Regions from separate parts of the Pseudomonas sp. Tof1 genome, predicted to be linked through region 2. Evidence: predicted binding sites of a transcription regulator. Region 2 holds the regulator's gene; each other region holds the start of a gene.
The links. The regulator sigma-54, encoded in region 2, starts transcription at its own class of promoters, with help from an activator protein. The targets are predictions, from matches to a motif close to ANTGGCATNNANNTTGCTNT.
Positions count from the first base shown of each region.

Region 1: glnA (glutamate--ammonia ligase) is a predicted target of sigma-54. The motif match lies at 1,918-1,937, and genes of this name have one in related genera.
Region 3: ACZ5KU_RS04415 (pilin) is a predicted target of sigma-54. The motif match lies at 1,713-1,732, and genes of this name have one in related genera.

Region 1 covers NZ_AP024344.1:367,729-370,940, forward strand. Annotated here, with positions in the region: gene ACZ5KU_RS01675 (chorismate mutase) at 1-217, opposite strand, end outside; gene glnA (glutamate--ammonia ligase) at 414-1,820, opposite strand; partial or broken gene thiI (tRNA uracil 4-sulfurtransferase ThiI) at 2,153-3,212, shown strand, end outside.
Region 2 covers NZ_AP024344.1:5,897,173-5,900,384, reverse strand. Annotated here, with positions in the region: gene ptsN (PTS IIA-like nitrogen regulatory protein PtsN) at 1-220, opposite strand, end outside; gene hpf (ribosome hibernation-promoting factor, HPF/YfiA family) at 230-535, opposite strand; gene ACZ5KU_RS26550 (RNA polymerase factor sigma-54) at 615-2,111, opposite strand; gene lptB (LPS export ABC transporter ATP-binding protein) at 2,306-3,031, opposite strand; gene lptA (lipopolysaccharide transport periplasmic protein LptA) at 3,031-3,212, opposite strand, start outside.
Region 3 covers NZ_AP024344.1:962,577-965,788, forward strand. Annotated here, with positions in the region: gene pilB (type IV-A pilus assembly ATPase PilB) at 1-1,552, opposite strand, end outside; gene ACZ5KU_RS04415 (pilin) at 1,777-2,175, shown strand; gene ACZ5KU_RS04420 (hypothetical protein) at 2,299-3,212, shown strand, end outside.

The DNA of each region.
Region 1 (3,212 bases), 1.5 Mb from region 2:
GGGCGTTGGCGATCACCTGCTGTTCGCGGGTGCTGTCCTCGACCGGTTTGCCGCTGTCCCATTTGGTCAGGGCTACCTGGTTGGCGATGGTCAGGCGCTCGCTGATGGTCTGCAGCAGCGGTGCCAGGCTGTCCGGTGCGGGTGGGCTGGCGGCCAGCGCGCTGGTGCTCAGGCAGGCGGCCAGCAACAGGCTGGCGATACGGTTGTTCGGTGACATGGTGGGCTCCGGCTTTTCCGGTGGTGGAGGCAGGGGCCAGAGTTAACGCCACAAGACGCTGCGCACGCCAGTGCATTTTCATGAAAATGCTGCCCCCGGCGTCCGGGTTTTCCATCACCCATGAAAAATGCCCCGTCTCTTTCGAGGCGGGGCATTTTTGCAGGTTGTGCCTGCTTGCGCAGGCACGGGCCGGATATCAGACGCTGTAGTACAGGTCGTATTCCAGTGGGTGTACGAAGGTGCGGACCTTGATTTCTTCTTCGCTCTTGAGCTCGATGTAGGCGTCGATGAAGTCGTCGCTGAAAACGCCACCCTTGGTCAGGAACGCACGGCCCTTGTCCAGCTCTTCCAGGGCTTCTTTCAGGCTGCCGCAAACCTGTGGGATTTCCTTGGCCTCTTCAGGCGGCAGGTCGTACAGGTTCTTGTCGGCGGCATCGCCTGGGTGGATCTTGTTCTGGATACCGTCCAGGCCGGCCATCAGCAGGGCCGCGAAGGCCAGGTATGGGTTGGCAGCCGGGTCCGGGAAGCGGGCTTCGATACGGCGCGCTTTCGGGCTGGAAACGTAAGGGATACGGATCGAGGCGGAACGGTTGCGAGCCGAGTAGGCCAGCATTACCGGAGCTTCGAAGCCTGGTACCAGACGCTTGTAGGAGTTGGTCGACGGGTTGGTGAAGCCGTTCAGGGCCTTACCGTGCTTGATGATACCGCCGATGAAGTACAGGGCGGTGTCGGACAGGCCGGCATAACCTTCGCCGGAGAAGGTGTTCTTGCCTTCTTTGGCGATGGACAGGTGAACGTGCATGCCCGAGCCGTTGTCGCCGTACAGAGGCTTCGGCATGAAGGTGGCGGTACGGCCGTAGGCGTCAGCCACGTTGTGTACGCAGTACTTCAGGGTCTGGACTTCGTCGGCCTTGGCCACCAGGGTGTTGAACTTCACACCGATTTCGTTCTGGCCGGCGGTTGCCACTTCGTGGTGGTGAACTTCGACCACCAGGCCCATTTCTTCCAGTGCGTTACACATGGAAGTACGGATTTCGTGGTCGTGGTCGCACGGAGGAACCGGGAAGTAGCCACCCTTGACGGCCGGACGGTGGCCCTTGTTGCCGCCTTCCACGTCCTGGTCGGTCATCCAGGAGCCTTGTTCGGAGAAGATCTTGAACATGGAGCCGGAGATGTCGGACTTGAACTTGACCGAGTCGAAGATGAAGAATTCAGGCTCCGGACCGACGAAAACGGTGTCGCCGATACCGGTGGACTTCAGGTATTCCTCGGCGCGACGGGCGATGGCGCGTGGGTCGCGGTCGTAGCCTTGCATGGTCGAAGGTTCGATGATGTCGCAAACCAGGATCAGGGTCGGCTCTTCGGTGAACGGGTCCAGCACCGCGGTGCTGTCGTCCGGCATCAGGATCATGTCGGAGGCTTCGATGCCTTTCCAGCCGGAAATGGAGGAACCGTCGAACATCTTGCCGATTTCGAAGAAATCGTCATCCAGCGCATCGCGAGCTGGCATGGTCACGTGGTGCTGTTTGCCTTTGGTGTCCGTGAAGCGCAGATCAATCCATTTAACGTCATGATCTTTGATGAGTTGAACCGACTTCGACATGGTGTCCTCCGGGTGGCTTCGGGCTGGATAGTGGAGTAGCCCTGAAATAGTAGTGATGCCGGCGCGAATACTCGGCCAAGGCAACCTGCCTCACAAGGGAGCAAATTGCATGCCAGTGCCCCGTGATGGGTTTTTTGCCCCAATCTCAAGCGTTCCAGCCAGGGTAGGAGAATTTTCGGGCATTCGCTGCACCTTTGTGGTGCCGAAAAATATCGATTCGACCTTTTTTGGTGCGCAGAAAACCGTCCGTACAATAACTGGTCAAACCTTGAGCAATTTCCGCTATAATCCGCGCCCCACTTTTTTCGGCCGGCCGTTCGCGCGCTGTTTTCATGAAACTAATCGTAAAAGTCTTCCCGAAATCACCATCAAGAGCCGCCCTGTCCGGACGCGCTTCATTCGTCAATTGGCGAAGAACATCCGTGCCGTGCTCAAGGACCTGGATCCGGCCGTGGTGGTGAATGGCGTGTGGGACAACCTCGAACTGGAAACCGCGCTGACCGATCCGAAGGCCCTGCAGGAGTTCAAGGCCCGCCTGTGCTGTACGCCGGGTATCGCGCACCTGCTGCAGGTCGACGAATACCCGCTGGGCGACTTCGACGACATTACCGCCAAGTGCCTGCAGCACTACGCTGACGTGCTGCCGGGCAAGATCTTTTCCGTGCGCTGCAAGCGCGGTGGCAAGCACGGCTTCAGTTCCATGGACGTCGAGAAGCATGTCGGCAGCCGCCTGCGGCGTGAATGCGGTGCCGCCGGGATCTCCCTGAAGGACCCGGAAGTCGAGGTGCGGATCGAGATTCGCGACCAGCGGCTGTTCGTCATCCACGGCCAGCACGAGGGCCTCGGCGGCTTCCCGCTGGGCTCGGTGGAGCAGACCGTGACCCTGATGTCCGGTGGCTTCGACTCCACCGTCGCCGCCTACCAGATGATGCGCCGCGGCCTGATGACCCACTTCTGCTTCTTCAACCTGGGTGGCCGCGCCCACGAGCTGGGGGTGATGGAAGTCGCCCACTACCTGTGGAAGAAGTACGGCAGCTCCCATCGCGTGCTGTTCATCAGCGTGCCGTTCGAGGAAGTGCTGGGAGAAATTCTCGGCAAAGTCGATAACGGTCATATGGGCGTAGTATTGAAGCGTATGATGTTGCGGGCGGCGTCGGCGATGGCCGAGCGGCTGCACATCGATGCGCTGGTCACCGGCGAGGCGATTTCCCAGGTGTCCAGCCAGACGCTGCCGAACCTGTCGGTGATCGACTGTGTGACCGAGAAGCTGGTGATCCGGCCGCTGATCGCCAGCCACAAGCAGGACATCATCGACCTGGCCGACCAGATCGGCACCGGCGATTTTGCCCGGCACATGCCCGAATACTGCGGGGTGATTTCGGTCAACCCCAA
Region 2 (3,212 bases):
AGCCCTTGAGCCGGCAGTGGGGGATGGCGATGCCATTGCCAAAGCCGGTGGAGCCGAGTTTTTCCCGGGCGATCAGGCTCTCGTAGACATCCTGCATCTCCAGATCGGGCACTTCGCGGCTGATCAGGTTGGCAATTTGTTCGAGTGCACGCTTTTTACTGCCGCCCGGCACGTTCACCAGGGAACGGCCGGGGGTCAGGATATTTTCAAGTCGAATCATGGGAGGGTGTTAACGACCCGTACCTTGGAGCAGGTGCAGGTTCTTTTCCTTGTGCTTTTTCAGTTGGCGGTCGAGCTTGTCGGTCAGCAGGTCGATTGCTGCATACATGTCGTCATGTTCTGCATTGGCAACCACCTCGCCGCCGTGGATATGCAAAGTGGCCTCGATTTTCTGCTTCAGTTTCTCGACGGCCATTGTCACCTGTACGTTGGTGATCTTGTCGAAGTGGCGTTCCAATCGGTCGAGTTTTTCACCGATATAGACACGCAGTGGTTCGGTCACTTCCAGTTGGTGTCCACTGATGTTGACTTGCATACAGCTTCTCCTTCGTTGCCAGTGCATAAAGCGGCAAGCCTGATGGCTTGCCACTGGAACGCTGTGGCACGCCCGGCGGTTACATCAACCGCTTCCGTTCGCTGGAAGGCGCGATTCCGAGGGACTCGCGGTACTTGGCGACGGTACGACGGGCGACCTGAATGCCTTGTGCCTCCAGTAAACCAGCGATCTTGCTGTCACTCAACGGCTTTTTCTGATTTTCCGCCGCCACCAGTTTCTTGATGATCGCGCGGATCGCCGTGGACGAGCATTCGCCGCCTTCGGAAGTGCTGACGTGGCTGGAGAAAAAGTATTTCAGTTCGTAGATACCGCGGGGGGTATGCATGAATTTCTGGGTGGTGACCCGGGAAATGGTCGACTCGTGCATGCCCACCGCTTCGGCGATGTCGTGCAGCACCAGCGGCTTCATCGCCTCGTCGCCGTACTCCAGGAAACCGCGCTGATGCTCGACGATCTGGGTGGCGACCTTCATCAGCGTCTCGTTGCGGCTCTGCAGGCTCTTGATGAACCAGCGCGCCTCCTGCAACTGGTTGCGCATGAAGGTGTTGTCGGCACTGGTGTCGGCACGGCGGACGAAGCCGGCGTACTGCGGGTTGACCCGCAGGCGTGGCACCGATTCCTGGTTCAGTTCCACCAGCCAGCGTTCGTTGTCCTTGCGCACGATCACGTCGGGGACCACGTACTCGGCTTCGGTCGACTCGATCTGCGAGCCGGGGCGCGGGTTGAGGCTCTGTACCAGTTCGATGACCTGGCGCAGTTCGTCTTCCTTGAGTTTCATGCGCCGCATCAACTGACTGTAGTCGCGGCTGCCCAGCAGGTCGATGAAATCGGTGACCAGGCGCTTGGCCTCGTTCAGCCAGGGGGTCTTGGCCGGCAGCTGGCGCAGTTGCAGCAGCAGGCATTCGCCGAGGTTGCGCGCGCCGATACCGGCGGGCTCGAACTGCTGGATGCGATGCAGGACGGCCTCGATCTCGTCGAGTTCGATGTCCAGCTCCGGGTCGAACGCTTCGAGAATCTCTTCGAGGGTCTCGTCCAGGTAGCCCTGGTTGTTGATGCAGTCGATCAGCGTCACGGCGATCAGGCGATCGGTGTCGGACATCGGAGCCAGGTTCAGTTGCCACAGCAGGTGGCTTTGCAGGCTTTCGCCGGCCGAAGTGCGGGTGGTGAAGTCCCACTCGTCGTCATCGTTGCCGGGCAGGCTGCTGGCGCTGGTCTGGTAGACGTCTTCCCAGGCGGTGTCGACCGGGAGTTCGTTCGGAATGCGTTCGCTCCACTCGCCTTCGTCGATGTTGTCGACGGTGGGGGCGGTTTCCTGCTGGTAGGAGGTTTCCGGGATTTCGGGCGTGGTGTTCTGCTCGGCCTTGTCGGCCATTGGATCGCTGTTATCGAAGTCGTCGCCTTCTTCCTGGCGTTCGAGCATCGGATTGGATTCCAGGGCTTCCTGGATTTCCTGCTGAAGATCCAGGGTCGACAATTGGAGCAGGCGGATGGCCTGTTGCAGCTGCGGCGTCATCGTCAGCTGCTGGCCCATTTTAAGGACTAGCGATGGTTTCATGGCAGGGGCTTAACACCTTATTTGCCGGCGCGCATGCGCCATCCACTACAGGGCGCCGGAGCGCCAAACATAAGCAAATTATATGCCCGAAACCGGAGTGTTTGCCTAGAGCGCTGTAACAATAAAAAGCCGGAAAAAGCGGTGGTTTTTATCGAAAACTCATGCGCTCAGGCGGGTATTGGGTTCCCCGATGCTTACAGGCGGAACTCGTGGCCCAGATAGACTTCCTTGACCAGTTCGTTGGCCAGGATGGTTTGCGAATCGCCTTCGGCGATCAGTTGTCCATCGTTGACGATATAGGCGGTTTCACAGATATCCAGGGTCTCGCGGACGTTGTGGTCGGTGATCAGTACACCGATGCCCTTGGCCTTGAGGTGATGGATGATCTGCTTGATGTCGCCCACGGAAATCGGGTCGACGCCGGCGAACGGTTCGTCCAGCAGGATGAACTTCGGCGCGGTGGCCAGGGCACGGGCGATTTCCACGCGGCGTCGTTCACCACCGGACAGGCTCATGCCGAGGTTGTCACGGATGTGGCTGATATGGAATTCCTGCAGCAGGCTTTCCAGCTCCTTGCGACGGGCGGCCTTGTCGAGGTCCTTGCGGGTCTCGAGGATCGCCATGATGTTGTCGGCCACCGACAGCTTGCGGAAAATCGAGGCTTCCTGGGGCAGGTAGCCGATCCCGGCGCGGGCGCGGCCGTGCATCGGCTGGTGGCTGACGTCCTGGTCGTCGATCAGCACGCGACCCTGGTCGGCCTGGACCAGGCCGACGATCATGTAGAAACAGGTGGTCTTGCCAGCACCGTTGGGGCCGAGCAGGCCGACGATCTGTCCGCTTTCGATCGACAGGCTGACGTCACGCACGACCTGGCGACTTTTATAGGCCTTGGCCAGATGCTGGGCTTTCAGAATTGCCATTACTGGGCCTTGTGCTCGTCAGTTTTCTTTTTCGGCTGGATAACCATGTCGATGCGCTGGCGCGGCGTGGTGATCGGGCTGCCGTTGGCGCGACCGGCGGTTGCCACCTGTTTCACCGTGTCGTAGACGATCTTCTCGCCTTCGGTGGTGTTGCCTTCGTTGACCACCTTGGCCTGGTCGA
Region 3 (3,212 bases), 2.1 Mb from region 2:
GCAGGTCGGGGGTGTTCTTCACCACCTCGTAGATTCCCACGCGCCCCTTGTAGCCGCCATTGCACTGGTCGCAGCCCACAGGTTCATAGACCTTGAACCTGCCGATCTGATCCGCTGGGAAACCTTCCTTAAGGAGTGTTTCCTGGGGAATATCGATTTCCCTCTTGCAGTGCGGGCACAGTTTGCGTGCCAGGCGCTGGGCGATGATCAGGCTGACCGAGGTGGCGATGTTGAACCCGGGGATACCCATGTTCTGCAGGCGGGTCAGGGTTTCCGCGGCGCTGTTGGTGTGCAGGGTCGACAGCACCATGTGGCCGGTCTGGGCCGCCTTGATCGCGATTTCGGCGGTTTCCAGGTCACGGATCTCGCCGACCATGATCACGTCCGGGTCCTGGCGCAGGAACGAGCGCAGGGCCTGGGCGAAGTCCAGGCCCTGTTTCGGGTTGACGTTGACCTGGTTGATGCCTTCCATGTTGATCTCCACCGGGTCTTCGGCAGTGGAAATGTTGATATCCACGGTGTTGAGGATATTCAGGCCAGTATAGAGCGAGACGGTCTTGCCCGAGCCGGTGGGGCCGGTGACCAGGATCATGCCCTGCGGTTGCTTGAGGGCCGTCATGTACAGGTCTTTCTGATCCGGTTCGTAGCCCAGGGCATCGATGCCCATCTGGGCGCTGGACGGATCGAGGATCCGCATGACGATCTTCTCGCCCCACAGGGTCGGCAGGGTGTTGACCCGGAAATCGATGGCCTTGGTCTTCGAGATGCGCATCTTGATGCGGCCGTCCTGGGGTTTGCGACGCTCGGAGATATCCAGGTTGGCCATGACCTTCAGGCGCGCGGCGATTCGCCCAGCCAGGTGAATCGGCGGCCGGGCGACTTCCCGGAGCATGCCGTCGGTGCGCAGGCGCACGCGGTAGACCTTTTCGTAGGGTTCGAAGTGCAGGTCCGAAGAGCCACCCTTGATCGCATCCAGCAACATCTTGTTGACGAAGCGCACCACCGGGGCGTCGTCGGCATCCTGGCCGGCGATCGGGTCGTTCTTCTTGTCATCGATCGACTCGATGTCCAGGCCATCGAGGTCGACATCGGCCATGTCTTCGAGACCGGTGGCGCCGCTGTCGAAAAACTTGTCGATGGCGTCGGTGAGCTTGTCGTCCTCCACCAGGATCGCCTCGGTATTGAGGCCGGTGCTGAACTGGATATCGGTGATCGCCTGGTGGTTGCTCGGGTCGGAGATGCCGACGAACAGCTTGTTGCCGCGCCGCCATAGCGGCAGGACATGGTGCTGGCGGATCAGCTTCTCGCTGACCAGGCCTTTGGGCTGGCTTTCCTTGTCGAGGCCGTTCAGGTCGAGCAGGGCGACGCCGAAGTGCTCGGAGGCAATCTCCGCGACCTCGCGGCTTTTCACCAGCTTGTTCTGCACCAGGTAGCTGACCAGGGACATCCGATTGCGTTGGGCTTGCTGATACGCCTGCTGAGCGTTCTTGTCGGTAATCAGCTCGGCCGCCACCAATTGCTTGGCCAGGCCGGAGAGGGCGATATCGTTCATGTAGGTACCAGACACGGACATTGCGAGTTTTATAGCGTAGTCGGGCTGTGGTGCCAAATCGGGGATGGGGAGGTGACAAAAAATGTCAGGTTTTGTTGTTCTGAAGCAGTCTTTGCAAGTGGTAAGGGTTCAACCACTGGCGTGCGGCAGTCTCATAAGGCATGGCACGGCGCGTGCTTTGACGTACACGAGCCATACGGCCTTTTCACGTTTGGAGACGAAATATGAATGCTCAAAAGGGTTTCACCTTGATCGAACTGATGATCGTTGTGGCGATCATCGGTATTCTGGCGGCGATTGCGTTGCCGGCGTATAACAGCTACACGCAGAAGGCCCGTTTTGCCGAAGTGAATACTATGGCTGACGCCTATAAGACGGCCGTGGCGGTCTGCATTAATGATCTAGGTACCAAAACCAACTGTACGGCAGGCTCCAATGGTATCCCTGCCATTCCTGCTGCCACTCCTAACTTCGCGTCTGGTTCTGTGACTGACGGTACAATCAGTTTGACGGGGACTCAAGCTGCGGGTAACTGGACAACTATCCTCGTACCTACTCTCAATGCTGGTAATATCACTTGGGCTCAGAGTGGTACCTGTGCCGCGGCTAACACCTGTAAATGATATTGAATACTTACGTGGGGCCTAATAATCCAACGTAGTGAAATGAAACTGGTACTCCCGTTAAAGAGTACCAGTTTCATGAGCGCTAAGCGTTTGAACGGCTAAATAATTAGGAACGCTATGGTGTCGCGTCGATTGTTTTTTCTGTTGCTTGTCGTTTTTTCTGCTGGCCTGTTGCTGATACTTTGCTTTCCCTTCTTGAATAATCCCTTGGTTTTTGATGATGAGGCCTTTTTCGGGGAAGGTACTCCTAGTTCCATGCTATCCATGGGCTTTAGCCTTGCTCCACGGTTATGGGTGTACCATTCCATGGCCGCCAGCTTCGTCTATCTCAGTGACAGGATCATCTGGTTGCGAGTGGAGAATCTGATTCTTCATGGCTGCACGGCCTTGGTGGTTTTCGGATTTATTCGTCAGCTTCTCAACAGCCTGGAGAGACGAGCCTCTTTTTTTCTGAGTACAGATACCGCGGCCTTTATTGTCGCTTTTCTATTCGCCGTACATCCGTTGGCCATCCAGACTCAGGGTTACTTGGTCCAGCGCACTATAGTATGTGCCACTCTTTTTGGCCTGCTGGGACTATGGGCGTTCTGGCAGGGGCTGTGTGGAAAGCGCTGGGCGCTTTGGGTGTCCTGCCTGTGCATTTTGCTTTCGCTGTATGCCAAGGAGCATGCCGTGATGTTGCCGGCATTGTGTTTCCTGTTATGGATATTGCACCGCCGTAGCCGACTCTCCGTTTCGTTCGGTACCAAGGAAATTTTTGCAGTGCTGGCGGTACAGGGCATTTTTGCCCTATCAGTTGTATTTTGGGCCAAGGGGTTGATCGGTAATACCTATGAGCTCAAGAGTGGGGAGGTGCTCAGTGATGAAGCATTCCAGCCGAATGGCTCGCTGTATGTGTTGAGCGTGCTGAACCAGACGGGCCTGTTCTTCAAATACCTCTCGGTCCTGATCTTGCCCCAAGGCAAAACGATGGGGCTTGATCTTCGTGTGCCCTTTCCTCTGGGTTACGGTGTCTGGTGGGCCTGGGCCGGTCT